Regions from separate parts of the Brevibacillus sp. NL20B1 genome, predicted to be linked through region 2. Evidence: riboswitches for the same ligand, from Rfam matches in the RefSeq annotation. Region 2 holds a riboswitch; each other region holds the start of a gene.
What was found. Region 2 has a riboswitch for S-adenosylmethionine ahead of KDN35_RS14945 (pyridoxal phosphate-dependent aminotransferase). Riboswitches for the same ligand answer to the same signal wherever they lie in the genome.

Region 1 (9,634 bases), on a different contig from region 2:
TGGTCGGGATTGATGACATCAAGATTTCCTCCCATCGCGCCATCCAATTGACAAGTATCGGTCATCACAAATTCAAGATGGGGGAGATCGCAGCCGAAAACCTGATCGAGATGATTCAGCAAGGGGAGCGCCCGAAACAGCTGCGACAGATTGTGCTGCAGCCCGAGCTGATTGTTCGCAAGACGACTGCCCGCCGCAAGTAGCCATGGCCGGGACACCTCTTTTTCGATGTTTATGAATACGTATTCATAGGGGCGATTCAAGAAAGAATCAGCATTGGATCAAAAGGTGTAACGACCCGCAGGAGGAGTGGTGGAGATGAATCAAAGCGAGATCACCGTCATGCACGTCGGCTCTCTCATCGACGGCAACGAGGTTACCGGGGGCGGCCGGATTCGGCACGAGGTTCGCAGTCCGTACAATGGCGAACTGATAGGAGTTGTGGACTTTGCGACGAGAGAAGATCTGGAACAGGCCATCCAAACCGCCCACCGGGTCTTTCAGCAAACCATGAAAAAAATGCCCGCGCACCAGCGGTCCGAGATTTTGCGGAAAGCTGCCGATGCCCTCGAGGCGCAGCGGGAGGATTTTGCTCACCTCCTGTCTCGTGAAGCGGGCAAGCCGATCCGCGATGCGCGGGGAGAGGTGGGACGTGCGGTGCAGGTACTGCGCTTCGCTGCCGACGTGGCCAAGGCCAACGACGGCGAACTCATCAAAATGGACAGTGCGGTCGGCGGAGAAAACCGAATCGGATTTGCCCGCCGCTATCCGGTTGGGGTGGTCGCCGCCATAACGCCGTTCAATTTCCCGCTGAATCTCGTTTTGCACAAGGTGGCCCCGGCCATCGCAGCAGGCTGCACCGTGGTCATAAAGCCGGCCGAAAAAACGCCGCTGTCCGCGCTGAAACTCGCCAGGCTGCTGCTACAGGCAGGGCTGCCGAAAGGGGCGTTGCATGTCGTGATGGGCACCGGTCCCGATCTGGGGGAACCGCTTGTCACCCACCCGCTGGTAAAGAAGGTGACCTTCACGGGAAGCGGGCCGGTCGGCTATAAAATCAAACAACTGGCCGGCAACAAAAAAGTAACCCTGGAGCTGGGCTCGAATTCGCCCAATCTGGTCTTCGAGGACGCCAACCTGGACGCAGCGATTTCCAGCATCGTGACGGGCGGGTTTGCCTATGCCGGCCAAGCGTGCATCTCAGTGCAGCGCATCTATGTGCAAAGGACGCTGTACCAGACGTTTCTCGATCGGCTTGTGCCGCGGGTGGCGAGCCTGCGCGTAGGGAATCCGGCCGAGGAAACAACAGATGTAGGTCCGCTGATTACGGAAGAGGCGGCCGTACGCGTGGAACAATGGGTGCAGGAAGCGGTCGAAAACGGTGCGAAAGTGCTCACCGGCGGCAAGCGGGAAGGATCCATTTACCATCCCACCGTTCTGGTGGATGTCAAGCCGGACATGAAAGTCGTATGTCAGGAAGTATTTGGCCCTGTCGTTGTCGTCATCCCGTTTGACACGGAAGAAGAAGCGGTATCACTCGCGAACGCTTCCGACTACGGCCTGCAGGCAGGCGTTTTCACGTCGGATATCAATCGTGCCTTTCGCCTGGCCGACGAGCTGGAAACCGGCGGGGTGTGGATTAACGAAGTGTCAACCGTTCGCCAGGACAACTATCCATACGGTGGCGTAAAACGGAGCGGGATCGGTAAAGAAGGCGTGAAATACGCCGTTGAGGATATGACCGAAGTGAAATTTATCGGTGTGAAGCTGCTGTAGACGGAAAATATGTGCGGGATAGGAGAGGAATGGACGATGAGCATTAGCGTGTTTCGAACACCGACTGAACTCGTGACGGGAATCGGCTCGATTGCACACATTGGGGAGAAGGCAAAGAAGCTGGGGGCAACAAAGGTTTTGGTCTTGACCGACAAGGTATTGAAGCAAACAGGTCTGGTCGACAAGGCCGTAACCCCGCTGACGCAAGCAGGCCTGCCCGTTCACGTGATTGATGAAATCATGCAGGAGCCTCCGTTTGAAAATCTGGAGCAGCTTGCCTCCCAGGTCAGGGGTCGGGGCTATGACGTGTTTGTCGGGATCGGGGGCGGTAGCGTGCTGGATGTGACCAAGGCCTTGTCCATTATGATGACCAACACGGGCGATGTGCGCGACCTGGTGGGCATTGACAAGGTGGCGATCAAGGGCGTGCCCTTCATCCTCGTGCCGACCACTTCCGGAACCGGGTCGGAAGTTACCTGCAACGCCATTTTTACGGACACGCGCGACCAGGTGAAAAAGGGAATTGTCTCACCGTACCTGCTCCCGGATGTGGCCATCGTCGATCCGGAACTAACGGTGACGGTGCCTCCATCCGTCACGGCCGCGACGGGGATGGACGCGTTTGTTCATGCGGTGGAGTCCTATACGGCGATTCGGGCAAATGAACTGACGGACGCGATTGCCCTGCACGCGATCAAACTGGTTTCCCGTTCCCTTCGCCAAGCCGTGTATCAGGGACATGACCTCAAAGCGCGCGAAGACATGGCGATGGGAAGTCTGCTCGCCGGCATTTCGCTGGGCAACGCCGGGGTAGGAGCCGTCCATGCGCTGGCCTATCCGCTGGGAGGCAAATTCAAAGTGCCCCACGGGGTGGCAAACTCCTTGCTGCTCCCCTACGTCATGAAGTACAATGTAGTTTCGAATATTCCCAAATTTGCGGAAGTGGCCAGGGCGATGGGAGAAAACGTAGACGGGTTGTCGCTTCGCGATGCAGCAATGCAGGCGGTCCACGCCATCGCCAAACTGTCTTGCGACGTGGGCATTCCCGCCAGCATCAGAGATGTTGGCGTGACAGAAGAAGACATTCCGGCCTTGGCAGCAGAAGCAAGCAAAATCGACAGACTGCTGAACAATAATCCACGCTGGCTGACGGCTGCGGACATCGAAACCATTTACCGTGAATCGTTCGCCGGCAAACTGTTTTTGGAATAATTTGTTTCCCGACCTCAGCACCGACTCGGCCTCTCTCGGTATGATGCGCCGTTTGGTGGACGAAGGCAAATACGGCCAGAAAAACGGACACGGTTTTTATCAATGGACAAAGGAATTTTTGCAGAAGAAGAACGACGAGCGGGAAGCAGAACTGATTTATTTGCTGAAAAAAGAGTGGGGGATCTAGCAAAATCTCGCTTGTTTCAAGCCATGCTTCATTTTCCTTCCTGTAAACAACACGATCATTGACACTGGATTCGTTTTCAAATCAGAGAATCGGAAATAATAGAGAGTATGGCTTGCTTTAATACGTGTCAATCTGTGGCCCGTACGGATTTTTGCGGCGGGCAGAATGAAAATCCAAGGAGCTGATTCCTGATGACACTGCGCTTGATCCCCTATCTGATCATGGACGGAAATGCCAAGGAAGCCATTCACTTTTACGAACAAGCACTGGATGCCAAAATCCTGTTTTACCAAACGTTTGGCGAGATGCCGGAAAACCCGGAATTTCCCCTGCCGGAAGAGGCAAAGGACCGCGTGTCGCATGCCATGATAAGGGTCGGCGAGTCGGACCTCATGTTTTCCGATACGTCTCCGGGCCAACCCCATCAGAGCGGCAGTCAAATCACCATCTGTATCTCGACGGACGACAAGGAAAAAGCGACACGAATCTATGAAGCCTTGAAGCAGGACGGTCAGGTGAACATGCCGCTGCAAGAGACGTTCTTTAGCCCGGCCTATGGGATTGTAACGGACAAGTTTGGCGTGACCTTCCAAATCAACACGGAGGGGAAACAACAGTAACGAAAACAGCTCTGCTCGCGTTGATTGCAGCAGAGCCGTTTTCCTTGGCGTTTTACGCCTGCCCAACCTTCGCTGTTCGTCGATTGAAAACTGTCAGCGGAAGATGCTGACAGTTGTGAATTTTTTGGAGAAGCGATCGAAAAACGGGATTGACGGCACATCCCGCTTCGATGTATGATGTCATCAATATTAAAAAGCATAGTGGAAAACTTGGAATTACACATGCCTTCTTATCCAGAGCAGGCTGAGGGACTGGCCCGATGACGCCCGGCAACCGACTGTCAAGAGCATGCTGCTCTTGCGGCACGGTGCTAACTCCTGCAGGAATTATCCTGAGAGATGAGAGGTGAGCGAGCAAACCGCGCCTCTTTTCTCAAGGAAAAGAGGCGTTTGTTTTTTCGGTTTTTCCGTCCATGTCATTATTTTTTACGCACTCATGAGGGGGATGTACCAGATGAAAACGATCAACAAATGGATGTCTGCCAGTCTCGTCGCTGCTCTTTTGCTGACGGGCTGCACCAATGAACAGCCGCCGGCGCCGTCTGCCCAGTCTGCCACGTCACCGTCATCACAGCCGGCGGACGCGCCGCAGCAGCCGGGCGCATCACCGGCGGCGGCAACTCAGGCAGCTATTCCGGCGGCAGTGGACAAACCGTTGAAAATCGCTCTGGTCAGCGAGTTTTCCATCGGAACGTTTTCTGCCCAGTACCTGCAAGGAGTCAAAGAGCAGGTGAGCAAATTCGGCGGCGAGCTGGTCGTCTACAACGCGGACGGCGATTTGGGCAAAATGGCGGCCCACCTGGACACCGCGATCAACCAAAAAGTGGACGGCATCCTGATCAACCACGGCCGTGCGGAAGCGCTGCAGCCGGGGGTGGAGCGGGCGGTCAAGGCGGGGATTCCCGTCGTCGCGTTTGACAACGACCTGGACCAGGTGGAAGGCGTCACTGTAATTGACCAGGACGACTACAGCCTGGCCTGGCAGGGGCTGAAAAATCTGGCCCAATCCATCGACGGGAAAGGCAACATCGTCTACATCTGGGTGGGCGGTTTTGCGCCGATGGAAAAGCGCAACCGCGTCTACGAGATTTTTCTCAAGCGCTACCCCAACATCAAGGAGATCGCCCGCTTCGGTTCGGCCACGCCGAATACGGCGCTGGACACCCAGGCGCAGATGGATGCAATCCTGAAAAAGTTCCCCAACAAAGGCGACATTGCCGCCGTATGGGCGCCGTGGGACGAATTTGCCAAAGGGGCCACACGGGCGATCAAGGCGGCGGGACGGACGGAGATCAAGGTGTTCGGCATCGACCTGTCCGACGAGGACTTGCAGCTCATCCAGGAGCCGAACAGCCCGTGGAAAGCGTCGGCGGCGACTGATCCGGCGGACATCGGACGGGTGCAGAGCCGCTTCCTCTACCAAAAGATCGCCGGCGAACACACGCCCAAGTACTTCTCGCTCGATCCGCATCTGGTCAGCCAGGACAAACTGCCGGACCAACCGGTCAACATGTCCGACCTGACGCAATACGTGAGCGGATGGGGTCGAAGCGACGCCGCCATCTCGCCGTGGATGGCTGCGCTGGAGGCAAAGCACAAGTGACCGAAATGGACAGATCAGGGAGGGATGCGAGATGACGGCCTCTGTTTTGGAAATGAAGGGGATCGTCAAGCAGTACGGCGGGGTGTACGCCCTGCGCGGAGTGGATTTCACCGTGCGCAGCGGGGAGGTGCACGCCATCCTCGGAGCCAACGGAGCGGGCAAAAGCACGCTGATGAAAATTCTCTCCGGCGCAGAGCAGGCGACGGCCGGCAGCATTCTGATCGACGGCCGTGAGCTGGCCGTCAGCGGACCGCGGGATGCCAAGCGGGCCGGTATCCACCTCGTGCAGCAGGAAGTGGACACGGGGCTGATTCCCTCCCTGAGCGTCGCGGAAAACATACTTCTGGACCATACTGTCTCCGCCGGCGCCTGGTGGCATTCGCCGAAGCGTACGGTGGAGCGGGCCCAACAGATACTCAGCCGGTGCGGTTTTTCCCTGCCGCTGAAGGCAAAGGCGGAGGAGCTGACGCTGGCGGAGAAACAGTTGGTGCTGCTGGCCCGGGCTGTGGCCCAGGATGTCCGCTTCGTCATCTTTGACGAACCGACCGCGCCGCTCAGCCTGACGGAAGCGGCGGCGCTGTTTGAGCTGATTGCCAGCTTGAAGGCGGCAGGGCTGGGGATTGTCTACATCTCCCACCGGCTGCCGGAGGTGTTTGCCATCGCTGATCGCATCACTGTGCTGCGGGACGGCAGCCGGGTGTGGGAAAAGCGGACGGAACAGACCAGTCCGGAAGAGGCGGTGGCGGCGATGCTGGGCCGCCGCGAAGCCAATCAGGCAGACGAGAGATGCAGACGGGCAGGCGAGGTGTTGCTGGAAGCGAGAGAGCTGCGGATCGGCCACAAGGTGAAGCGGTTTGACGTTCAGCTGCGGCAGGGGGAGATCGTCGCGGTGGTGGGACTGGTGGGCGCCGGCAAGACGGAGGTGTCCCGTGCCCTGTTCGGCGCCGACCGGCTGGACGGCGGCGAGATCCGGCTGAGAGGGAAGACTCTGCGCCTCCGCCATCCTGGTGAGGCGATTCAAAACGGCATCGCGCTGATTCCCGAAGAGCGGCGGCTGCAGGGCATCCTGGTGGAGGAGCCGGTGAAGCACAACCTGACACTGGCCCACCTGAAGGCGTTTACGCGCGGAGGCTTTCTCTCGGACAAGGCGGAGCGCGAGGCGGCCCAATCCCTCGTGGAGCGGCTGGGCATCAAGACGGCCGGGCTGGATCAGCCGACGGGCAGCCTGTCCGGCGGCAATCAGCAGAAAGTGGCGATCGGCAAGTGGCTGTTGACCACGGCCAGCGTGTTCCTCTTCGACGAGCCGACCAAGGGCGTGGACATCGGCGCCAAGCAGGAGATTTTCCGCTTGATTAAGGAACTCGCGGACGAGGGCAGAGGCGTCTTGTACTTTTCCAGCGAGATTGACGAAACACTGGCGCTGGCCGATCGGCTGATCGTGCTGGAAAACGGACGGACCGCCGCCGAGTGGAGCCGGAGCGAATGGACGACAGGACGGATCACGGCCGAGACGGTGATGTATTACATGAGTGGAGGGAATCATCATGGAAGCAGTGCTGCAGGGTGAAAAAACAAAACAGACGCGGGGGTCGCTGGCGCAGCGGTACGGTGCGCTCCTGGCCATTCTGGCCGTGATCGTGTTTTTCAGCATCGTCAACGAAAACTTTCTCAGCTACGCCAATCTGGTGGACATCCTGCGTTCCATTTCCATCGTGACGCTGGTGGCAATCGGGGTTACCTTTTCCCTGATCGTGGGCGGCTTTGACCTGTCCGTCGGTTCGACGGTCAGCGTGGCGACGGTGCTCTCCGCCTCGCTCATGGTGTGGTACCGGCAGGAACTGCTGGTGGCGGTGGTTGTTCCGCTCCTGGCCGGTCTGGTGATCGGGCTGATCAACGCGCTGTTGGTGGTCAAGGTGCGGATTCCCGACATCCTGGCGACGCTCGTGTCGCTGTACGTCTTTCAGGGCATTCACCTCAGCTACACGCAGGGCTTTTCCATCTACAACAACATGCCGATGGCCGACGGCTCGTCCGCTCCCGGCATCATCATTCCGTCGTTTCTCTTCATCGGCCAGGGGGAAATATGGGGCATTCCCGTCCCGGTCATCCTGATGGCGCTGGCCGTCGTCGGCGTGCACGTGTTTCTCAACTACACCCGTTTCGGACGGATGCTGTACGTCACCGGCGGCAATCTGGAAGCGGCCCGCCTCTCCGGCGTACCGGTCAACAAGTACCGCACGCTGGCCTACATGCTGTCGGCGCTGTTCGCCTCCATCGGGGGGATCGTGCTGACGGCGCGGATCGGCACCGGCCAGGTGATGGCCGGATCGCCGCTGTTGATGGACGCCGTGGCTGCTGCGTTTATCGGGTTTTCCATCTTCGGGCAGGGCAAGCCCAACGCGTTCGGCACCTTTTGCGGCGCCATCCTGATGGGCGTGCTGATGAACGGGTTGACGATGATGAACGTGCCGTATTACGCCCAGGACATCGTCAAGGGGCTGGTGCTGGCAGGAGCGCTGACGCTTACCTATCTGCCCAGGCTGAAAAAATAGGCGGGCAGCCGATGGACTGCTGCTGTCGGGTTAGTGAGCTTTCTGTTTTTGCGAAAGCGACCGCCGAGTGACTGAAGCAGTAGTTTCCCGCTTTGTTTGATCGGAAAAAGGCGCGATGGCCGTCATGTCGGACGAGGGCGGCGATACGGCCATACGCCCGGTTTACGCCCGCTGACTTCCCGCCGGCATATCCGCCTGTCTTTTTCGGGCACGCTGGCTGTGTTTGTCCGCTGTGCGCCTGCCTTTTCCGGGAGCTTGCGAAAAAAATTTGTGAATGGAAAAAAATACGGGTTGATTTTTTCTTGTCTCCCCTGTATAGTATTGAATTGTCGCCACGGTGCGAAACAACAAACAGATACGTGCCCTTAGCTCAGCTGGATAGAGCGTTTGACTACGAATCAAAAGGTCGGGAGTTCGAATCTCTCAGGGCACGCCATAATGCAGAGGCGAGAGCCCATCTCGCCTCCAGTCGGGAAGTGGCTCAGCTTGGTAGAGCGCTTGGTTCGGGACCAAGAGGTCGCAGGTTCAAATCCTGTCTTCCCGACCATTTTTATTTTTACGGACGTGCCGCTCAGCATTGTTGGCAGAAAACCAAGCCCCAAGGGGCGGCATACAAGCCCTACGCCGGTATGGGAATAGGGACAGCGGCTTTTCAGAAGCAAAACAGACCGCCAGGAGGAGATCTCCGGCGGTCTTGCTGTTATTACGCCACCAAGCCCAATCCTCGTGCTGTCTGCGCGATGACAAACGTCACGGCAATCGCGATGGACAGCGGGATCAGGGCGGACAGCACGGTCCATTTGGCGCTTTTGGTCTCTTTGTAAATGTTGAACAGGGTCGTGCCGCAGGGATAGTGCAGCAGCGAGAACAGCATCATGTTCAGCGCGGTCAGCCACGTCCAGCCGTGTGCCAAAAAGATGTCCTTGATGTTGTCCAGGCCGTCAATGTCCACCATTGCCCCGGAGGACAGATATCCCATCAGAAGGATCGGCAGGACGATCTCATTGGCCGGCAGCCCGAGCAGAAAGGCCATGAGGATGTACCCGTCAAGTCCGAGCGCGTGGGCGAATGGATGGAAAAAGGAAGCCAGGTGATTCAAGATGCTGTCGCCGCCCACGGTCACGTTGCCCAGTATCCAGGTAATCACGCCGGCCGGAGCGGCGACGAGGACCGCCCGGGTCAACACGCTCAGGGATTTGTCCTTGGACGCCAGCAGCACGGTTTTGAGCATCTGCGGTTTCCGGTACGGCGGCAGCTCCAGCGTGTAGTGGGTGGGGACGCCGCGCAGCGCCGTTTTGGACAAAATCCAGGAGACGGTCAGGGTGACGACGATGCCGATCAGCACCATGCCCATGACGATCAGCGCCGTGACCAGCGTGTGGTACTGGCTGGCGACACCGGCGGCCACGAACAGTGAGGCGAGCAGGATCAGCGTCGGCCAGCGCCCGTTGCAGGGGACAAAGTTGTTGGTCAGGATCGCAATCATCCGCTCCCGCGGCGATTCAATGATCCGGGTGGAGATGATCGCCGCCGCGTTGCAGCCGAAGCCCATCGACATGGTCAGCGCCTGCTTGCCGTGCCCGCCCGCCTTTTTAAACAACCGGTCCATGTTGAATGCGACCCGCGGCAGATAGCCGAAGTTTTCCAGCAGCGCAAAGATCGGGAAGAAGATCGCCATTGGCGGCAG
Region 2 (9,634 bases):
GCCGATCGCTGACGATCTTGACACACTATTTGGAAAAACGGCAACAATCGTTTCCGAAAAAGGGAGGTAGCTGTACACGATGAATCTTTCCCGCTTCTCCATTCAACGCCCCGTTACCATCCTGATGATGACGGTGGCCCTGCTCATCTTCGGCTTCGTCTCCCTGCCCAAGCTGGCGGTTGAGCTGTATCCGGAGCTGAATCTGCCGGTGGCGGTGGTCGTCACCACCGTCGAGGGCGGCACGCCTGCCGAAGTGGAAAAGCTGGTGACCCGTCCCATCGAGGAAGCATTGGGAACGGTGCCCAACGTAGACAAAATCATGTCCAACTCCATCGAAGGGGCCTCCCAGGTCATCCTGCAGTTCAACTGGGGAACAAACATGGACCAGGCAACGTTGGACATGCGTGACAAGGTGGACTTGATCCGCGGAATCCTGCCGGACAACGCCAAGTCCCCCCGCATTCTGAAATTGGACCCCAACAGTCAACCAATCATGACCTTTTCCCTGACCGGGGAAGAAGACATCGTCAAGCTGAAGGCGATCGCCGAAGACACGATCAAACCGCATTTGGAGCGGATTGACGGTGTTGCCTCCGTCGGCGTCTCCGGCGGCCAGGAGAAGATCGTCGAGGTCGTGCTCGACCCGAACCGGCTGGCCGCTTACGGGATCGGCATTGACCAGATCCAGCAGGCTTTGATGGCTACCAACGTGTCCGGTTCGTCCGGTGTGATTCGCCAAGGCGACACCAAGCTGAGCATCCGGGTCGATGGCGAATACGATACCGTTACCGACATTGGCGAGACGCCGATTCATGTGCAGAACGGCAGCATCGCGCTGAAAAACCTGGCGACGGTCAACGAGACGTACAAAGACGTGACGCAGAAGGCGTACATGAATGGAATGCCCAGCGTCGGCCTGACCATTACCAAAGCCTCGGGCGGTAATACGATTGAAGTGGCAGACGCGGTAAACCGGGAGTTGGAGGCGCTGAAACAGATGCTGCCTCCCAACGTCAAGCTGACCACGATTCTCGACTCGTCCACGTTTATCAAGGATTCCATCTACACGGTCGGAGAGCACGCGCTCTTGGGCGGGGTGTTCTCGATCATCATCCTGTTCCTGTTTTTGAACAGCTTCCGTTCCATGTTGATCGTCTCCATCGTGATTCCGATCTCCGTGGTGGCGACCTTCTGCCTGATGTACTTTACCGGACAGACGATCAACATGATCTCGCTTGCCGGGTTGACCCTGGGGCTGGGTTCCCTGGTAGACTTCGCGGTCGTGATTCTGGAAAACATTTTCCGCTATCGGGAGCAGGGCAAGGGCATGATGGAAGCGGCCCGACTCGGTTCCAGGGAAGTGGGTACGGCGGTGATGGCCTCCGCGCTGGCGCAAATCGCCGTATTTGCTCCGATCGTATTTGTCGAAGGGCTGGCTTCCGAGCTGTTTGGCCCGCTGGCGCTGACGGTCGTCTACTCGCACATCGCCGCGCTTTTGGCTTCGCTGACGCTGGTGCCGATGCTTAGTTCCCGCTGGCTGAAACGAGTGCCGCACACCGAGGGAGAGGCGGTGGCCAACTACCGGGGCCTCAATCCGGTGATGTGGTTCAACAAAGGATTTAACAAAATCGCGCGCGGCTATGGCCGTCTGCTGAAGTGGGCGCTTGGTCACCGCAAGACCGTGTTTGCCCTGACGATCGCCTTGTTTGTCGGCGCAATTGCCCTCACCGGCGGAGTCGGCGCGGAATTTATTCCGAAGATGGACCAGGGACAGATTTCCATCTCCATTAAATTGCCGAACGGCACCATGCTGCAGGAGACGGAAAAAGTGGTCGCCGAAGTGGAACAGCGCGTAAAAGATCTGCCGGAAATGGAGCAGCTGTACACCTCGATCGGCTCCTCCGGCGGCCCGGCGCTCATCGCCAGCGCCATGTCCAACCAGGCGCAGCTGCAAATCAAGCTGGTGCCCAAGGACCAGCGCTCCGTCAGCACCGAGCAGGTGACGGAACAACTGCGCGAACGGCTGGCCGACATCTCGGGGGCGGAGATTGAGGTAACGGAATTGGACCAGTCGGGCGGCCCGATGGGGGCACCGCTGGAAGTGAGCTTGCGCGGGGATAACCTCGACGTGCTGGAAGACATCAGCTCGATCATCGCCGGCGAGATCAAACAGGTGCCGGGCACGCGCAACGTCACCACCTCGCTGGAAGAGACGCGCCAGGAAGTGCAGGTGCTGGTCGATCCGAAAAAGGCGAGCCTGTACGGGCTGACCACCAGTCAGGTCCTGTCCAACGTGCGCACGGCGTTTGACGGCATGACGGTCACCACCTACCAGACGGGGGATGACCAGATTGACGTGAAGATCATGCTGCCCAAGTCGTATCAGGACGACATCAGCTACCTGCAGCAGCTCCGCATCCCGACGGCGAGCGGCGCGCAGGTCGCCCTGTCGTCTGTCGCCGAGATCGTCAAAAAGGACGTGCCGCAGCTGATCAAACGCTCCAATCAGTCGCGGGAAGTGACGATCAGCAGCGATATCGTCGGACGCGACCTGAACTCGGTTTCCAATGACGTGATGGCCAGGCTGAACGCCCTGTCACTGCCGGACGGATACACGCTGGAATTCGGCGGTCAGAGCAAGGAGATGGCCGAGTCGTTCGGCAGCCTGGGACTGGCGATCATTCTGTCGATCGTGCTGGTCTACATGGTGATGGCCAGCCAGTTTGAATCCCTGTTTACACCGTTTGTCATCATGTTCTCCATCCCGCCGACGTTCATCGGCGTGGTCGTGGGCCTGCTTACGACCGGCTATCCGCTGAGCGTTCCGGCGCTGATCGGGTACATCCTGCTCATCGGGATTGTCGTCAACAACGCGATCGTCTTGATCGACTACGTCAACCAACAGCGCAAGCGGGGCGTGGAGCGGAACGAGGCCATCCTTCAGGCGGGGCCGATCCGTCTGCGTCCGATTCTGATGACGTCACTTGCGACGATTCTGGCGATCATGCCGCTTGCCTTTGGCGGCGGGGACGGGAACGAATCGATGGCGCCCATGGCTGTCGTCGTCATCTTCGGTCTCAGTTTCTCCACACTGATTACGCTTGTGCTGATTCCGGTCGTCTACACCTGGTTTGACGATCTGGGGCAAAAGTGGCGCAATCGCAAAGAAAAACGCAAGCAGAAAAAAGCGGCCGGCCAGGAAATGCCGACGTTGGGATAGGAGGCTACACGGTATGAAGATGAACAAGGGAAGTCTTGGGCTGCTGCTGGCCTTGGCAGTTGCCCTGGCAGGTTGTACGGCTCCGGATGCGGCCACGCAGCAGACGCAAACGGATAACAAGCCGGTGCCGGTACAGGTCGATACAGTGAAAAAGGGAAGCGTGTCGACGCGCGCGGGGGTAACCGGGAAACTTGCCCCCAACAAGGAAGTCACCTTGGCTCCAAAAGTGGGCGGCAAGATTGTGCAGCTGAACGTAAAACTGGGGCAGTATGTCAATCAGGGACAGGTGCTTTTCAGCCTGGAGAAAACGGATCTGGAGAATGCAGTGCAGCAGGCGCAGGCGGCGTACGATCTCGCCGTAGCCAACCTGAAGCAGAGTAATGCCGCCTCCGACCAGGGGCTGCAGCAGGCGAAAAACGGTCTGGTGCAGGCCGAACAGGCGCTGCGGGACGCGGAACGCGACTACCAGCGCATGTCTGACCTGTTCAAACAGGGAGCGGTGTCTCCGCAGCAATTGGAACAGGCACAGGCGGCCCTCACCAATGCGAAGACGGCGTATGCCAACGCCAAGGAAGCGCTGGAGATGGCTGAAAAGCAGACGGGAGTGGCCGTCACTCAGGCATCCGTGGAACAGGCCCGCATCTCGCTGCAAAACGCGCGTGAACAGTTGGCCAACGCGACGGTGACCGCCCCGATCTCCGGCTTCGTCTCCGCCGTCAACGGCCAGGTAGGGGAAATGGCTTCGCCGCAAGCGCCAGTGGTCACCATCGTGGATACCGATCCGCTAATCGTCAAGGCAAACCTCTCCGAAGAGGAAGTAACGTCAGTGAAAAAAGGGGACAAGGTGAAGATTCAAATCTCTGCCATCTCCAAGGAGCTGGACGGCACGGTGAGCGCGATCAGTCCCGTGATGGATCAGACGCTGCGCGCGTATCCGGTGGAAATTGCCCTGGCCAAGCAGGACGCTTCGCTAAAGGCGGACATGGTCGTCAGCATCCAGTTTGCGCATCAGCAAACCAACAGCATGCTGGTGGTGCCGCTCAAGGCCGTCTTTGACGAGAACGGCAAGCGGTTCGTCTACAAGCTGGAGGGAGACACGGCGAAAAAAGTGGAAGTGCAGACCGGGATCGAATCCAGCGATCTGGTGGAGGTAAAGGCAGGGCTGAAAGAAGGCGAGCAAATCGTCGTGCGCGGACAGACGCTGCTGAAAGACGGCGCCAAGGTAAACGTCCAGCCGACATCTTGACACTGTTCGCTTGCTAAAGTAGTATGAAAGAGATATCCAACCAGCACAGTCGGAATGCTGCGGCGGCCCTGCAGGGACTTCGCTTCGGGGGGCGACACGGTCGCTGACCCGCCGGATGCTGCTGGGATGGAACGAGACTGCAAACGAAACTGAATAGCATGCAATCACCTTATCAAGAGAGGCGGAGGGACTGGCCCGATGAAGCCCGGCAGCGGATCTGCCTGTGCAGATGCTGTGCCAATTCCAGCAGGAGCATTCCTGACAGATAAGAACGTGGAGATGTCGATCTGCCCCTTTTTCTGTACAGGAAAAGGGGCTTTTTGCTTAGCCGCCGACGTCTGCACGATTTACCCAAGGGAAAGGAACGAGAGACTGATGCGCATCCAACCGTCCGCCATGATTGACCGTCTGCCGACGCAGTTTTTTGCCTCGCTGGTGGCGAAAGTGAACAAGGCCATCGCCGCCGGCCATGACGTAATCAACTTGGGGCAGGGCAACCCCGATCTGCCGACGCCGCCGCACATTGTCGAGGAACTGCAGGAACATGCTGCCCGTCCGGTTCACCACAAGTACCCGCCGTTCAGCGGTCGTGTGGAACTGAAACGGGCTGTCGCCCACTGGTACAAGCAGGAGTTTGACGTCGATCTGGACCCGGAAGAGGAAGTGGCCATCCTGTTCGGCAGCAAGACCGGACTGGTGGAAATCTGCCAGGTATTGCTCAATCCGGGCGATGTGGCTCTGGTGCCGGACCCCGGCTATCCCGATTACTGGTCGGGAGTGGCCATCGCCGACGGGCGGATGGTGATGATGCCGCTGCGCGCCGCGAACGGTTTCCTGCCGGACTACGGCGAGCTGGCTCGAGAGGATCTGGACAAAGCCAAGCTGATGTTCCTGAACTACCCCAACAACCCGACCGCGGTCAATGCGCCGTACGAATTTTTCGAAGAGACGGTCCGCTTCGCCCGCAAGCACGAAATCGTCGTCTGTCACGACTTCGCCTACGGAGCGATCAGCTTCGACGGCAAGAAGCCGGTCAGCTTCCTGCAGGTGCCTGGAGCCAAAGAAGTGGGCGTGGAATTTTACACGCTGTCCAAAACGTACAACATGGCCGGCTGGCGCGTCGGCGCGATGGTCGGCAACCGGGAACTGGTCCGGCTGATCAACCTGATCCAGGACCACTACTTCTGCAGCCTGTTCGGCGCCATCCAGATGGCGGCGGTCCGGGCGCTGACCGATTCCCAGCAGTGTGTCCGCGAGTTGGTGACCGTATACGAAAGCCGGCGCAACGCGCTGTTTTCCAACCTGCACCGCATCGGCTGGGAGGCGGCACCGTCGCAGGGCTCGTTTTTCACCTGGCTGCCGGTGCCAAAAGGGTTTACCTCTGCCGAATTTGCCGACTTGCTGTTGGAAAAAGCCCATGTCGCTGTCGCACCGGGCGTAGGTTTCGGCCCCACCGGCGAAGGGTACGTGCGCGCAGCGCTTTTGGCCAGCGAAGAGCGGCTGGCGGAAGCAGTAGCGCGGATTGAGCGTTTGGGTATTTTCTCCCCGTGCAACTAGCAATATATCGTTCATGTGATTGAGAACTGACCGCCAGTGTGTTCGCAAAACGCCCTGGCGGTTTGATTTTTTGGGAAGCGAGGCGGAGGCCGGGGGCAGTGCCGCGTCCGGGATGGGCCCCGCCCAAAATAGGCGAGTGCCGCATAGTCCAAAACCGGGCGGGCGAATACTATAAAAAAGCGCGGCGGGCGCGATCACGAATGACGCGCCCATGCAAAAAAATCCATTCTCAGTAAAAATCATTCTCAGCATTGACAGATAATGATTTTCATTATACGATGGGTGTGGTAATGATAATTGATCTCAATGATCACGTTTGTTCGGCAGGAGGGTATCATGCGCTACCAGATCAACGGATATACGGACATGTATACGGTCATCTCCAATGAGCGCAAGATAGGCGGCGCCGTAGAAGCGGGTCTGATTCGCCTGCGGTCCGGCGAGGAGTTTGCCAACGCCGTGCTCACACGGTTGGAGATGTCCGGCGCACAGTTTTGCTCGCTCGGTTTTGTCACGGAGGAGGGCAAGCGGCTCATTGTCCATATCAATGACATCAGCATGATCGCCGACGCGGTGCACGTAAACGTGTGTGACCTGCGCAACGAGGTGATGCGCGCGGAGAAGATGGCGGAGCGGCTTAAGCGCTTGAAGCGGCTGTGCCAGTTGAACGAAGGAAGCTGCACGCCGACGTTCCGTGAAGAAGCGCTGTTGCTTGCTGAAGACATTGGCTTCGATGTGGCGCGCGAACACGTCGATCTGTCATTCCTGCCGCAGACGGAAAATGCCCGGGTGGTTCGCATCGCATAGGGAACCCGAACCCTGAACCCTGGCGCGCGATACAAACGAACACGATCCAGAGAATGAGACGGGAAGCGGTTTACGCTTCCTTTTTTGCTTGTCCAAGAGAACAATAGCCAAAACCTATTCCGTCTATAGCAAGCATAGATTGGACTTCTCCCGGCGTGAGTGATACAACAAGGATAAACTCAATCAAGGGGGAACGGAACATGGAGTACGCTTTTTCACAATCGGTTGGCGCACTGAGCTCCTCGGCCGTGCGGGAAATTCTGAAATTGACACAGGGGACCCCGGTGCTGTCGCTGGCTGGCGGACTGCCGGCAGAGGAGTTTTTTCCGCTCGAAGAAATGAAGGCTGCATTTGACCGCGCGCTCAGTCAAGGGCCGAAATCGCTGCAATACGGTCTGACGGACGGGTACCTACCGCTTCGCGAGTGGGTGGCATCCCGGATGAAACAAAAGAACATGAACGTGGGCGTGGAAAACATGCTGCTTACCACCGGCTCCCAGCAGGCCGTCGACTTGCTCTGTCGCGTCTATCTGGACGAAGGCGACGTCGTGCTGGTAGAAAACCCCACCTATTTGGCTGCTCTGCAGCTGTTTCAGTTCCGCGGCATTCGCGCTATTCCGGTGGAGGGGGACGACGAGGGCGTGGACATGGAGGATCTGGCCCGCAAGATCGCCCAGTACCGTCCCAAAATGGCCTATGTGATTCCCACGTTTGCCAACCCGACCGGCAAGGTATGGAGTCTGGAACGGCGTCTCGGCCTTTTGCGCCAGTGCCGCGACAACAACATCCTGATCCTGGAAGACGACCCGTACGGCGAGATTCAGTTTGACGGGGAGGCGCCGTATCCGACCATCTTCTCGCTGGATCAGCACCCCGAAGGTTCGGCGGTCGTCTACACCAGCACCTTTTCGAAAACGGTGGCGCCGGCGCTGCGGATCGGCTGGGCGATCGGAGACGCTCAGGTAATCCAGACGATGGTCAGAGCGAAACAGGCCGTCGACCTGCACTCCAGTTCCATTGACCAGATTGCGCTGCATCAACTGCTGTCCCGCTTCGATCTGGACGCCCACATCAGCAAGATCCGTGCCGCCTACCAGGAGCGGATGGAATGGATGCACCAACTGCTGGCCAGCAAGAATTGGAGCGGCATTACCTGGAACAAGCCGCGGGGAGGCATGTTCCTCTGGGTGAAGCTGCCGGAACACATCCATTCGGAAAAACTGCTCGCGCAGGCCGTGCGGGAAGGCGTCGCGTTCGTACCGGGCATCCCGTTTTACGCAGCCGAGCCGCAGGTGAACACGATGCGGCTCAACTACACCCTGTTGAACAGGGAAGATACCAAGCTGGCCATCGACCGGCTGGACAGCGCCATTGCCGCCTACACCGCTGTTGTGACGCAGTAGGCAGCAGACCGTGCAACAGCGGAAGCTGAAAAGATGTGATTCTCATACGAAAGAAGAGTCCTCTGTGATGAGGACTCTTCTTGTTTTCGGCGGAAGTGCCTCCCCGTACTTATTCCTCCGTTTCTTCCAGCGTGCAGATGGCGCTCGGCCGCTTGATGCGGAGCACGACGCACTCGTAAACGCGGAAGAAGCTGTTCATTTGCTCGTCGCCGAGGAACGCGGTGTCGAAGTCTTCGGCGATCGCCAGGTCCAGATTGTGCCGGCCGGTGGCAACCAGCACGCCGGTGCGTTCCTTGATGGTGGGGGATTGGTACACCCCGTCGGTCACCAGATTGCGAATGTGCTCGATTTCCAGGACGTTGGTCCCCTTGTGGACGCGATGCAGCAGCGAGTACAGTTCCGGAGAGACGACCAGCGCGTACGGGCCGCTGTGTCCCATCTTCAACAGCTTGTTGCGGGCCTCGACGATGTCAGCAAATGCGTTGCCGGATTCCATCCAGTCGCTTTTCAAGTGGGTGAGGCGCCCCTTGACGTTCATCAGGCCGGGCAGATCAAACTCCTTGGAGCCGTTGAAAATCAGGTCGTCTTCCATCAGAGCGCATCCTGCGGCCGCATTGGCTGCGGCACTCATGTCCAGCGGCATCCCCAGGGTGCGGGCCTGGGCGACGTCGCGCCAGTACAGCACGAAGTCTTTGTACAGGATCGGGATGGTCAGGCTGACCCGTCGGCTCGGCTGGGTCAGCTCCAGGGATTCGCCGCGCAGGCTTAAGCCCCCGAAGCGGGATTCCTCGTAAATGTCGTTGGTAATCGTCTGGATGCCTTCGCCAAGCGGTCCGTAGATATCGATAAAGCGGCGTCCGACCAGTTGGCGGCGGGCCATCTCGACGACGGTCTCGTCCAATTGGTGCCACTCGTCTTTCGTCAAGGGAGAGTCGGGAAACTTGCGGAGCTTGTCCATCGTTGCTACCTCCAATTCGTTCAAAAATGGTGAAGAAGAAACGGCCTTTTACAACCCCTTCAAACTGCCGACGGTCAATCCTTTTTTGGCTGCCGGGGCGGAAACGGCATGTGCGGCTCCCGGTGCTTTTCCGGCGTGTGCTGAACCGATTTGGGCCGCGGAAGCCTGCAGGTGATCCACCTGGTGAATGTCGTGCCCCTCGTCATGGTCGGTCAGGTCAGGACGGCGGTCGTCGTCGGAAAAGCGTTCGCTCAGCGCGGCAATGATCTCCTTGACGCGGAGGTAATCTTCCTGGGTCGCTTCGCGCATGCTGCTCAGGACACTGCGCGTCTCCTCGTCCTGAAACTCGTACAGGGAGAGTTCCAGGTGTTCGCGGAAGTTGTGCAGGCCGAACCGTTCCAGATTTATGTCGGAAAGCAGGCGGGAAAACTCCCGATCGCTCA
Region 3 (9,634 bases), on a different contig from region 2:
TCTCCTCTCGGAAAGCCACCTGTCCATTCACACCTATCCCGAGCGCGGATTTGCCGCTCTGGACTGCTACACCTGTGGCGAAACTGTCGATCCGCAAGTGGCGATCGACTACCTGATTTCCGTGCTGAAGCCGGAAAAAGTGTACGCGAAGAAACTGGTACGCGGCACCGGCGAACTGCAAGTTTCCGAACCGGAAATCAAGACGTTTGAAGTAGCAAGCAAGTAACAATCGCCAGCAAAGCCAAGAGGTGCGGAATCATCCGCACCTCTTTTACGTCAATCCTGCTCCGGGATTGGCGGCTGAGTGACATCCAATCGTCGTTCATCGCAGGTGTCCATTGTGCCGTTTTTCACAACCTGATAATATGAAAGGTACGCATACCTAGAGGAGGTACACATGAAGCGTCTTGACATCCGCAACATTGCGATTATTGCCCACGTCGACCACGGGAAAACGACGCTGGTTGACAAATTGCTGATCCAATCGGGGACGTTCCGCAGCAACCAGCAGGTGGAGGAGCGGATGATGGACTCCAACGATCTGGAGCGGGAGCGAGGCATTACCATCCTGGCGAAAACGACGTCCGTCAAATACAAGGAGTATACCATCAACATCCTGGACACGCCCGGCCACGCCGACTTCGGCGGTGAGGTGGAGCGGATCATGAGCATGGTGGACGGTGTGCTGCTTATCGTCGACGCATTTGAAGGCTGTATGCCGCAGACCCGTTTCGTGCTGAAGAAGGCGCTGGAAGCGAAGGTGACGCCGATCGTCGTCGTGAACAAGGTGGACCGGGAAAACGCCCGTCCCCAGGAAGTGATCAACGAGGTGTACGATCTGTTCATCGACCTGGACGCGACGGAAGAGCAGCTGGAGTTTCCGATTGTATACGCATCCGGTCTGCAGGGCATTGCGGGGATGGAGCCGGATCAATTGCAGGGCGACCTGGGCCCGCTGTTTGAAACGATCGTCAAGCACATTCCGGCGCCGGAAGCGGATGAAGCGTCTCCGCTGCAGATGCAGGTCACGATGCTGGATTACAACGACTTTTTGGGCCGCATCGGCATCGGCCGGATTTACCGCGGGACGATCAACGTCAACGACATGGTGGCTGTCGTCAAACGGGACGGCTCGATCAAGCGGATGCGCGTGCAGAAGCTGTTCGGCTTTTCCGGCCTGCAGCGCGTGGAGCAAAAGACGGCCAAAGCGGGGGACATTGTGGCGATCGCCGGACTGGAGGACATCAACGTCGGCGAGACCGTCTGCCACGTCGATCATCCCGACCCGCTGCCCCTGTTGAAAATTGACGAGCCGACGCTGCAGATGACCTTCCTCGTCAACAACAGTCCGTTTGCCGGACGGGAGGGCAAGCACGTCACCTCCCGCAAACTGCGCGACCGGTTGATGGCGGAGCTGGAGACAGACGTGTCGCTGCGTGTGGAGGAGACCGATTCGCCCGACGCGTTTATCGTATCCGGCCGGGGCGAACTTCATCTCTCCATCCTGGTGGAAAACATGCGCCGGGAAGGGTTTGAGCTTGCCGTCTCCAAACCGGAAGTGATCGTGCGGGAAATCGACGGCCAAAAAATGGAGCCGGCGGAGCGCCTGATTATCGATGTGCCGGAGGAGTACACGGGTGCCGTCATGGAGACGCTGGGTCAGCGCAAGGCAGAGATGGTCAACATGATCAACAACGGCTTCGGCCAGGTGCGGATGGAGTTCATCATTCCCTCCCGCGGGCTGATCGGCTACCGCACCGAGTTTTTGACCATTACCCGCGGATACGGCATCATGAACCATTCGTTTGACAGCTACCGTCCGTACGTTCCCGGCAGCGTGGGCGGCCGCCGTGCCGGCGTGCTGATCTCCAACGAGACGGGCACAGCGACCACGTACGGTCTGATGTCCGTCGAAGACCGCGGCGTGATGTTTATCACCCCGGGGACAGAGGTGTACGAGGGGATGATCGTAGGCGAGCACAACCGGGACAACGACTTGACCGTCAACGTCTGCAAGGAAAAGCACGCCACCAACGTCCGCTCGGCGACCAAAGAAGAGACGGTGAAGATGAAAACCCCCCGTCTGCTGACGCTGGAGGAAGCGCTGGAGTATCTGAACGACGACGAACTGTGCGAAGTGACGCCGCAGTCTGTCCGCCTGCGCAAGAAGTTCCTGACCAAGTCGGAGCGGGAGCGCTACGAAAAGCAAAAACGCTGGGAAGCGCAGGCACAGGCGTAACGACAACGGAAGAAGCCGTACTGTCTATACAGGCAGCACGGCTTTTCTTTTTTCCGTCATGCGGTTTGCTCGTGGGATTGGCTACAGCTGTTTCAGGATGTTTAGTTCTTCCTCGGCGAGGATGATCTGCTGCAGCGATTCTGTTCCGTTTCGCACGGTGCTTTGCAGGACACGGACTACGCCGTCCTGGTTTTGCACCACAATCGTTCGCACTTGGCCCAGTCCGCTTTTTCTCACCGAGTCGTACATGGTGCGGTAGGCGAACCGCTCCTGCAAAAATTGCACGCTGGCCATCGCTTGTGCATGTTTCACCCGTTTCCCTCCCGCTCTGCTGAATGGTCACTACTTCATAGGTAAGCGGACGGATCGCGTTTTATGATACTGCTGCATGCGCAGGGTTCTCATTTTGACAGGGCACGGGCCAACTGATAAAGTTAAATGGACAGATTTTATCGTAGGAGTGAAACCAGATTGAAAATCGGATGCCATATCAGCGTTGGCAAGGGACTGGAACAAGCAGTCCTGCGCGCCATTGAGCTGGGGGCGGAATCGCTGCAGGTGTTTACGAAGAACCCGCGCGGTCTGCGCCCGAAAAAAATTGACTACCGGGACGCGACCAAAGGGGTGGACCTGCTGCAAAAGCACGATCTCACCCTGGTCTGCCACACCCCCTACATCACCAACCTGTCTACGCCCAAGCCGGATCTGCAGGAAGTGACGATTCGCTCGATTTTGGAAGATTTGCATATTGCCGAAGCCTACGGGGCGGTCGGCGCCGTGGTGCACTGCGGCAAGCACGTCGGCGAAGGGGAAGAATACGGGACAAAACGAATGGTAGAGACGTTGGACCTGATTCTGGAGCAGTACGACGGTCCGGTCAAGCTCCTGCTGGAAAACACGGCTGGCCAAGGCTCCGAACTGGGACTGACGATCCGGGATCTGATGGAGATTCGCGCCGCCACCCGTTTCCCCGAGAAAATCGGGTTCTGCTTTGACACGTGCCACGCCTTTGCCGCCGGGCAGTGGAGAGGAGAGACGTTTGACGACCTGCTGGAAGAGATGGAGCGGACAGGCTATCTGGAGCACCTGGTGGCGATCCACTTCAACGACAGCAAGGCCCCTTTTGCCAGCCGGAAAGACCGCCACGAAAAAATCGGCAAAGGGGAGATTGGCAGTGAAGCGCTGGCCAAATTCCTGGTGAGCGACAAACTCCAGCACCTGCCTGTTGTATTGGAAACCCCAGTGGAAGACGAACGGGAGTACGCAGACGAGATGGTGTACCTGCACGAACTGCGCCGCGAGGGCCTGGACGCTGCGGGGCAGGAGGGGTGACGCATGGAGTGGTTTGAGCTTGCCTCCACCTATTCACCAGCCGCACCGGACCAGCTGTCGGCGTACGACAGCTTCCGCTTGTGGGCGGACCACTACCGCACCTGGATCATTTTTGTCGAGTTGATCATCGTGTACTATCTCGGGTTTGCCACCCGCTGGCGCATGCCGATTCTGAAAACGCTCCTGTTGTATGTGCTGCTCTTTATCGGCGCATTGATTTTTGCCATTCTGGACGTGCAGCTCCCGGTGAAAAGCGCACTTTTGGTCGCCGTTGCCATTCTGGTGATCGTCAAGATGCGGAACAAGCCGGGAGAACGCAGCGGGAAGTGAGGGAACCGTCGTGAAGCGGGAGGATGCGCTCTACAACTGGCTGCAGATTCAAATCGTCGCCGACGCGCGGCCGGATGACCGGTCCGCTCTGGATACGGCAGCATTTTTCGCGGACATCCTGAGAGAGGACCACCAGGCATCGGAATGCGAGTATCGCCGCGAAGGGGACTGGTACGTGGTTCGCTGCGTCTTCCCCGACGAAGTCTGGGAACGCCGCTATCCCTCGGAGGAAGCGGAATCGCTTTTGGCTGCAATCGAAAACGAACCCCGGTATAACGAGTAGAACCGGCATGAGGCTCCGCCGAACGAAAGAACGGTTGGGACTTCGGCATTATCCCCGTCTCCGCCAGAGGCGGGGTTTTTTTGTGTCGTTTGTCCCAATCTGGTCTCGGCATCCCCCGTTTTTGGTCGTAACTGCAACCTTTGCAGGAAACCTGTCGTCTGTTAGGGTGTCCAGGGCAGGAACTACATAGAGAGGAGAAGGCAGCATGAAGAAAATAGGAACCAAGCCCGTATTGGCAGTCGTGACTGCCGCGGCGATCATCGGGGGAGTGACTCCGCTCCTGGCAGATGCGAGCACCCCCGTACCCGCAACAAACAGCACCAAAGTTGTCATGAACGATGAAAGCAAACACGTCACCCGATACAATCTGAAAGAGTTGGCGGCAAACGATCCGGCGACGCTGAACATGCTGTTGAAAACGCAGGCCGACCACCTGTATCTGGTCGTAAAAGAGATCGGGCTGGACGCCAAATTGCGGACGTACATCGAGGAACATCCGGAAGAGTGGGAGCGCGTCTACCGCGAACACTACGCCGACATCTACCTGGAAGTCCGTTTTGACGTCGATGAACAAGGTTTCATCAGCGTGAAACCGGAGACCCGCGACACAATTACGTACCTGAAAGGGAAAGTGTCGGAACATGTGACCAAAGTAGTCGTCGAAAAGCCAAACGGCGGCACGATCGAAGTGATTCCCACCGCGGAGGATACCTTCACGGTCAGCTTTACGGCGATCGTAAGCGCCACGCCGCAGTACGCGACAGTCAAGGCGTACGTGGACGACAAGCTGGTGGACACCCGCAAGGTGCAGGTAAACACGGGAACTGTCGTGCAGGCCGACGTGCTGATTCACACCTTGGCTCTGTTGGATGAGAAGAAACAGGAACTGAAAGTAAACGGCATCATCAGCCAGGAAGCGGACAAGGTGATCGTCACGTACAACGGCAAATCCAAAGAAGCGAACGTGAAAAAACTGTGGCAAGGCGTCGGCTCTTTCTCTGTCAGCCTGAAGGACGTACAGGCCGGCAAAGGCAAGGTGTTGATCGCAGCTTACAAAGACGGCAAGAAAATCGATTCCGAATCCGTGGAGCTGAAGGTAATCAACGACGCTGACAAGCCGCACAGCTACCGCATCGAGGGAACCGCAACGATCAATGCCAAGGAAAAACAGGTTCGCGTGAAAGGAAGCATTGACGGCCTGAACGGCAAGGGCAAGGTGAAGCTGTACGTCGTGGCGCCGGACGGCAAAAAGCACGAGGTGAAAGTGAAAGACGGCCGGTTTGAGGCGAAGCTGAAGTACCACGATCGCTCGTACAGCGCGAAAGCAGTCCACCTCGAGCTGTACCTGGACGGCAAACTTGTGGCCAAAGCCGACATCCCGCACAACAAGCCGGTCAACGGCGATGACGATGAAAAAGGCAAAGACAAGGGGAAAGACAAGGATAAGGGACCGAAAGGCAACGGCAATGGGAAAAAGCACGGTGATGACGACGATCACAAATAAGGCTTACTGTCGATAGGCCTGCACGTAATCGATCAATTGGCGGATGTAATCGCCGATAATCGGGACGGACAGGAACTGGCTGAGAAAAGAGCCGAGCAGCACCAGGACGATGGCCGTACCGATCGTCAATCCCAGGCCTCGGGCAAGACCTGCGAGGAAGTTGATCCACAGCAGCTTGCTCGGGGCTGTATAATTTTGAATCACGTCGGCGAGGCGGATATCCTCCAGAAAGAGGGCGATTTTGTCCATCCGTTCGTTCAGTTTGCGCACTTCCTGCAGCTCTGCCAGCAGCTTGTCGATCTTGGCCAGCAAGCGGTCGGTGGGGGATGGGGGCATGCGGCTCTCCTCCTGTCTTGCATTCGTTCCCGTTACGTATCAGTGTAGGAAAAAAACGGGTGAGAAGCAAGGTGTTGGACGGAAAGGTTTGCCTATCGCCAGGCGGGTAGGTACAATAGACGTACATTCCCTTTTCAAGGAGGCATCGGAATGGCTGAAACCGTTTCCCAAACGCTTTCGGAGGAACTGTTCGCGCTTTTGCAGCAGGAGCGTTTTGTCACACTCGGAACGATTGACCACGAGTCCGGCGCTCCGTCGCTCAGTTCCCTTTCCTGGACGTTTGCGCCGACGCCGCAGTTGATCCGTTTCGCCGTAGACAACCGCTCTCGTATTTTGGCCAACATTGCCAAGGAACCGCAGGTCGTGCTGCACTTGATCGGGGCCGGTTCCTCCTATGCCATCAACGGCAGGGCGACGATCAAGACGGAACGGATGGAGAATGTCCCGCTGAAGCTGGCGATGGTGGAAGTGGCCATCGAGGCCGTTCGCGACGTGATGTTCTACGGCTCCCGCATCTCGGTCGAGCCCCAATATGAAAAGACGTACGACAAAAATGCGGCCAGCAAACTGGACAACCAGGTGATGACCGCATTGAAAAACGCAACGTGATCGGGTTACCAGCATAATGAAAAACAGGTTGACAGGTACTGCCGATTTCGGTAGTATAAGGTCAACCAATTGCAAATTGCATAGCAAACTTCTTATCCAGAGAGGCGGAGGGACTGGCCCGATGATGCCCGGCAACCAATCACCTGTACAAGGGGATACTGGTGCTAATTCCTGCAGAGTGTAACGCTCTGAAAGATGAGAAGGATTTGCTTACGTACGCGTAAACAAAGCCTTCTTTTCAGAGAAAAGAGGGCTTTTTTTAATGCCCTCGGTCATTTTGTTGGAGGGAGAGATCCATATGCATCTGGAGACAAAATTGGTGCAGGCGGGCGTCGCCAAAGACGAGCGGACCGGCGCAATCAGCTTTCCCGTTTACAACGCCACCGCGTATCGCCATCCCGCCCTCGGGCAGAGCACGGGGTACGATTACACGCGCACAGCCAACCCGACCCGGACCGTGCTGGAGCAGACGATTGCCGAAGCGGAAGGGGGAGACGCCGGGTTTGCCTGTGCTTCCGGCATGGCCGCGATACATACGGTCATGGGACTGTTCTCCCAGGGAGATCACCTGGTCGTATCGCTCGATCTGTACGGCGGGACGTACCGGTTGTTCGAGCAGGTGCTCTCACGTTACGGACTTCGCTTCAGCTATGTCGACCTGCGTGACGTGAAGAATCTGGAAGAAGCAATCCGCCCGGAGACGCGGGCTGTTTTTGTGGAAACGCCGACCAATCCCCTGATGCAGATCACCGACATCGCGGCGGTGGCAGAGGTGGCCAAGCGAAACGGGCTGTTGACCATTGTGGACAACACGTTCATGACGCCGTACTGTCAGCGGCCGCTGGAGTTGGGGGCTGACCTGGTGCTGCACAGCGCGACCAAATACCTCGGCGGCCACAACGACGTCCTCGCTGGATTGATCGTCACAAAGGGTGAAGAGTTGTCCGAAAAAATCCGGTTTTTGCACAATTCGATCGGAGCGGTGCTGGGGCCGCAGGACTGTTGGCTGCTGCTGCGGGGGATGAAGACGCTGGCTCTGCGAATGGAACGCCATCAGGCAAATGCCTTGGCGATTGTAAAGACATTGCGGGAACACCCTGCCGTGACGGACGTTTATTATCCCGGTTTGCCGGAGCATCCCGGTTATGAGGTGCAGTGCAGGCAGGCCAGCGGGTTCAGCGGGATGGTTTCGTTCCGCCTGCGCTCGGCTGAACAGGTGGCGCCGTTTCTGGAGAGCTTACGGATCATATCGTTTGCGGAAAGCCTGGGCGGCGTGGAGTCGCTGTGCACCTATCCGGCGACGCAGACGCATGCCGACATCCCGCAAGAGATTCGCGAGTACGTGGGTGTGTGCGACCGGCTGCTGCGGCTGTCGGTCGGGATCGAACATCCCGACGACCTGATCGCTGACGTGTGTCAGGCTCTGGATGCAAGTCTCTCACTGACGGGAGGGAGCGTACGATGAAGTTTGCCACCAAACTGCTGCACGGCACCAGTTGTATCGACCCGGTGACAGGGGCGGCCTCGGTGCCCATTTATCAGGCGTCCACCTTTCACCAGGCTGATCTGGACCGGCCCGTCGTTTACGATTACGCCCGTTCGGGCAATCCCACACGGCATGCGTTGGAAGAGGCAATCGCCGTTTTGGAGGGAGGCGAGCGCGGATTCGCCTTTGCTTCCGGTATGGCGGCCATCTCCAGTGTGTTCATGCTGTTCTCCGCCGGAGATCACGTCGTGGTGGCGGAGGACGTATACGGCGGCACCTACCGCTTCTTGACCAATGTTCTGTCCCGCATGGGGATCGCCGTCAGCTTTGTCGATACCACGTCGTTGGAGCAGGTGGAAGCAGCCATCCGTCCCGAGACCAAGGGCATCTACCTGGAAACTCCGTCCAACCCGACGCTGAAAGTGACGGACATCGCCGCTGTCTGCGCGCTGGCGAAACAGCGGGGACTGCTGGTGATCGTGGACAATACGTTTATGACGCCGTACTATCAGCGGCCTCTGGAGCTGGGCGCGGACGTGGTGATCCACAGCGCGACCAAGTTCATCGGCGGCCACAGTGACGTCGTGGCCGGGTTGGCCGTGACCAAGGAGGCGGCATTGGGTGAGCAGCTCTACATGATCCAAAACGGCATGGGAGCGATCCTCGGCGTGCAGGATTCCTGGCTGGTGCTGCGCGGCTTGAAGTCCTTGAAAGCGCGTCTGGACGTCAGCACGCAGACGGCGGAAAAGCTGGCCCACTGGCTTTCCACACACCCGGCGGTCAGCCGCGTCTACTACACCGGATTGCCGGAACACGACGGTCATGACCTGCAAAACCGGCAGGCGAGCGGACACGGGGCGGTACTCTCCTTTGACGTGGGCAGCCGCGAGCGGGCCAAAGCGCTGTTTGACCGCGTCAAGCTGCCGATTGTCGCCGTCAGTCTGGGTGCGGTCGAAACGATTCTTTCCTATCCGGCGATGATGTCCCATGCCGCCATGCCGCCCGCAGAGCGTAAGCGGCGTGGAATTACGGACGGACTGATCCGTCTCTCCGCGGGCCTGGAGGACGCTGTCGACCTGCTTCAAGACCTGGAGCAGGCATTGGACGCGCTTGGACCCGCAGAGCAGGCGGCAGACGACAAACAGGCATTTTCCTGGGCGTAAGCCCGGAAAATGCCTGTATTGTTTCGGACGATGGTCAGCGGTTCACCGGGATTTTTTCATTTCCCTGCGGTTTGGAGTTGCCGCTTTTGTTGATCCGCTGTTCGTTTTCCCTGGTTGGCGTCTCTTCCCGTTTTTGCACGTCGCGCGGCAGCTGCGGCATGAGCCTCCCGACGATGTCCGCCAGTTCTTCGGCCAAGCCGGTCACGGGACGACCGCGTTGGATGTCAGCAGCCATTTCCCGCAGCCGCTGCACGATGTCGGGGTCGGCCGTGACGATGGCGTTCGCCCCTTGGGGGTCTTCTTTCAGCGCTTCCGCCACCGAGTATTTGATCACGCCCACTTCCGGCCGATC

Region 1: linked by a shared signal. The riboswitch ahead of KDN35_RS03400 (sugar ABC transporter substrate-binding protein) and the one ahead of KDN35_RS14945 (pyridoxal phosphate-dependent aminotransferase) in region 2 are both predicted to bind S-adenosylmethionine.
Region 3: linked by a shared signal. The riboswitch ahead of KDN35_RS00350 (aminotransferase class I/II-fold pyridoxal phosphate-dependent enzyme) and the one ahead of KDN35_RS14945 (pyridoxal phosphate-dependent aminotransferase) in region 2 are both predicted to bind S-adenosylmethionine.

What each region holds. Positions count from the first base shown of each region.
Region 1 is NZ_JAGTPT010000003.1:57,208-66,841, reverse strand. Features, by position in the region: gene KDN35_RS03425 (LacI family DNA-binding transcriptional regulator) at 1-203, shown strand, start outside; gene KDN35_RS03420 (aldehyde dehydrogenase family protein) at 319-1,773, shown strand; gene KDN35_RS03415 (iron-containing alcohol dehydrogenase) at 1,810-2,985, shown strand; gene KDN35_RS03410 (hypothetical protein) at 3,026-3,172, shown strand; gene KDN35_RS03405 (VOC family protein) at 3,364-3,792, shown strand; SAM riboswitch class I at 4,020-4,138, shown strand; gene KDN35_RS03400 (sugar ABC transporter substrate-binding protein) at 4,247-5,395, shown strand; gene KDN35_RS03395 (sugar ABC transporter ATP-binding protein) at 5,427-6,962, shown strand; gene KDN35_RS03390 (ABC transporter permease) at 6,940-7,947, shown strand; tRNA gene KDN35_RS03385 (tRNA-Arg) at 8,307-8,383, shown strand; tRNA gene KDN35_RS03380 (tRNA-Pro) at 8,418-8,494, shown strand; gene KDN35_RS03375 (ferrous iron transporter B) at 8,651-9,634, opposite strand, start outside.
Region 2 is NZ_JAGTPT010000022.1:56,904-66,537, reverse strand. Features, by position in the region: gene KDN35_RS14960 (MarR family winged helix-turn-helix transcriptional regulator) at 1-83, shown strand, start outside; gene KDN35_RS14955 (efflux RND transporter permease subunit) at 80-3,220, shown strand; gene KDN35_RS14950 (efflux RND transporter periplasmic adaptor subunit) at 3,234-4,466, shown strand; SAM riboswitch class I at 4,633-4,738, shown strand; gene KDN35_RS14945 (pyridoxal phosphate-dependent aminotransferase) at 4,842-6,023, shown strand; gene KDN35_RS14940 (hypothetical protein) at 6,360-6,830, shown strand; gene KDN35_RS14935 (aminotransferase-like domain-containing protein) at 7,031-8,233, shown strand; gene KDN35_RS14930 (family 1 encapsulin nanocompartment shell protein) at 8,343-9,191, opposite strand; gene KDN35_RS14925 (IMEF encapsulin system ferritin-like cargo protein) at 9,240-9,634, opposite strand, start outside.
Region 3 is NZ_JAGTPT010000001.1:48,144-57,777, forward strand. Features, by position in the region: gene speD (adenosylmethionine decarboxylase) at 1-226, shown strand, start outside; gene typA (translational GTPase TypA) at 398-2,239, shown strand; gene KDN35_RS00315 (hypothetical protein) at 2,321-2,551, opposite strand; gene KDN35_RS00320 (deoxyribonuclease IV) at 2,711-3,571, shown strand; gene KDN35_RS00325 (YlaH-like family protein) at 3,575-3,901, shown strand; gene KDN35_RS00330 (hypothetical protein) at 3,912-4,184, shown strand; gene KDN35_RS00335 (hypothetical protein) at 4,390-5,688, shown strand; gene KDN35_RS00340 (DUF5665 domain-containing protein) at 5,692-6,024, opposite strand; gene KDN35_RS00345 (pyridoxamine 5'-phosphate oxidase family protein) at 6,175-6,633, shown strand; SAM riboswitch class I at 6,723-6,835, shown strand; gene KDN35_RS00350 (aminotransferase class I/II-fold pyridoxal phosphate-dependent enzyme) at 6,932-8,098, shown strand; gene KDN35_RS00355 (trans-sulfuration enzyme family protein) at 8,095-9,282, shown strand; gene KDN35_RS00360 (YhcN/YlaJ family sporulation lipoprotein) at 9,317-9,634, opposite strand, start outside.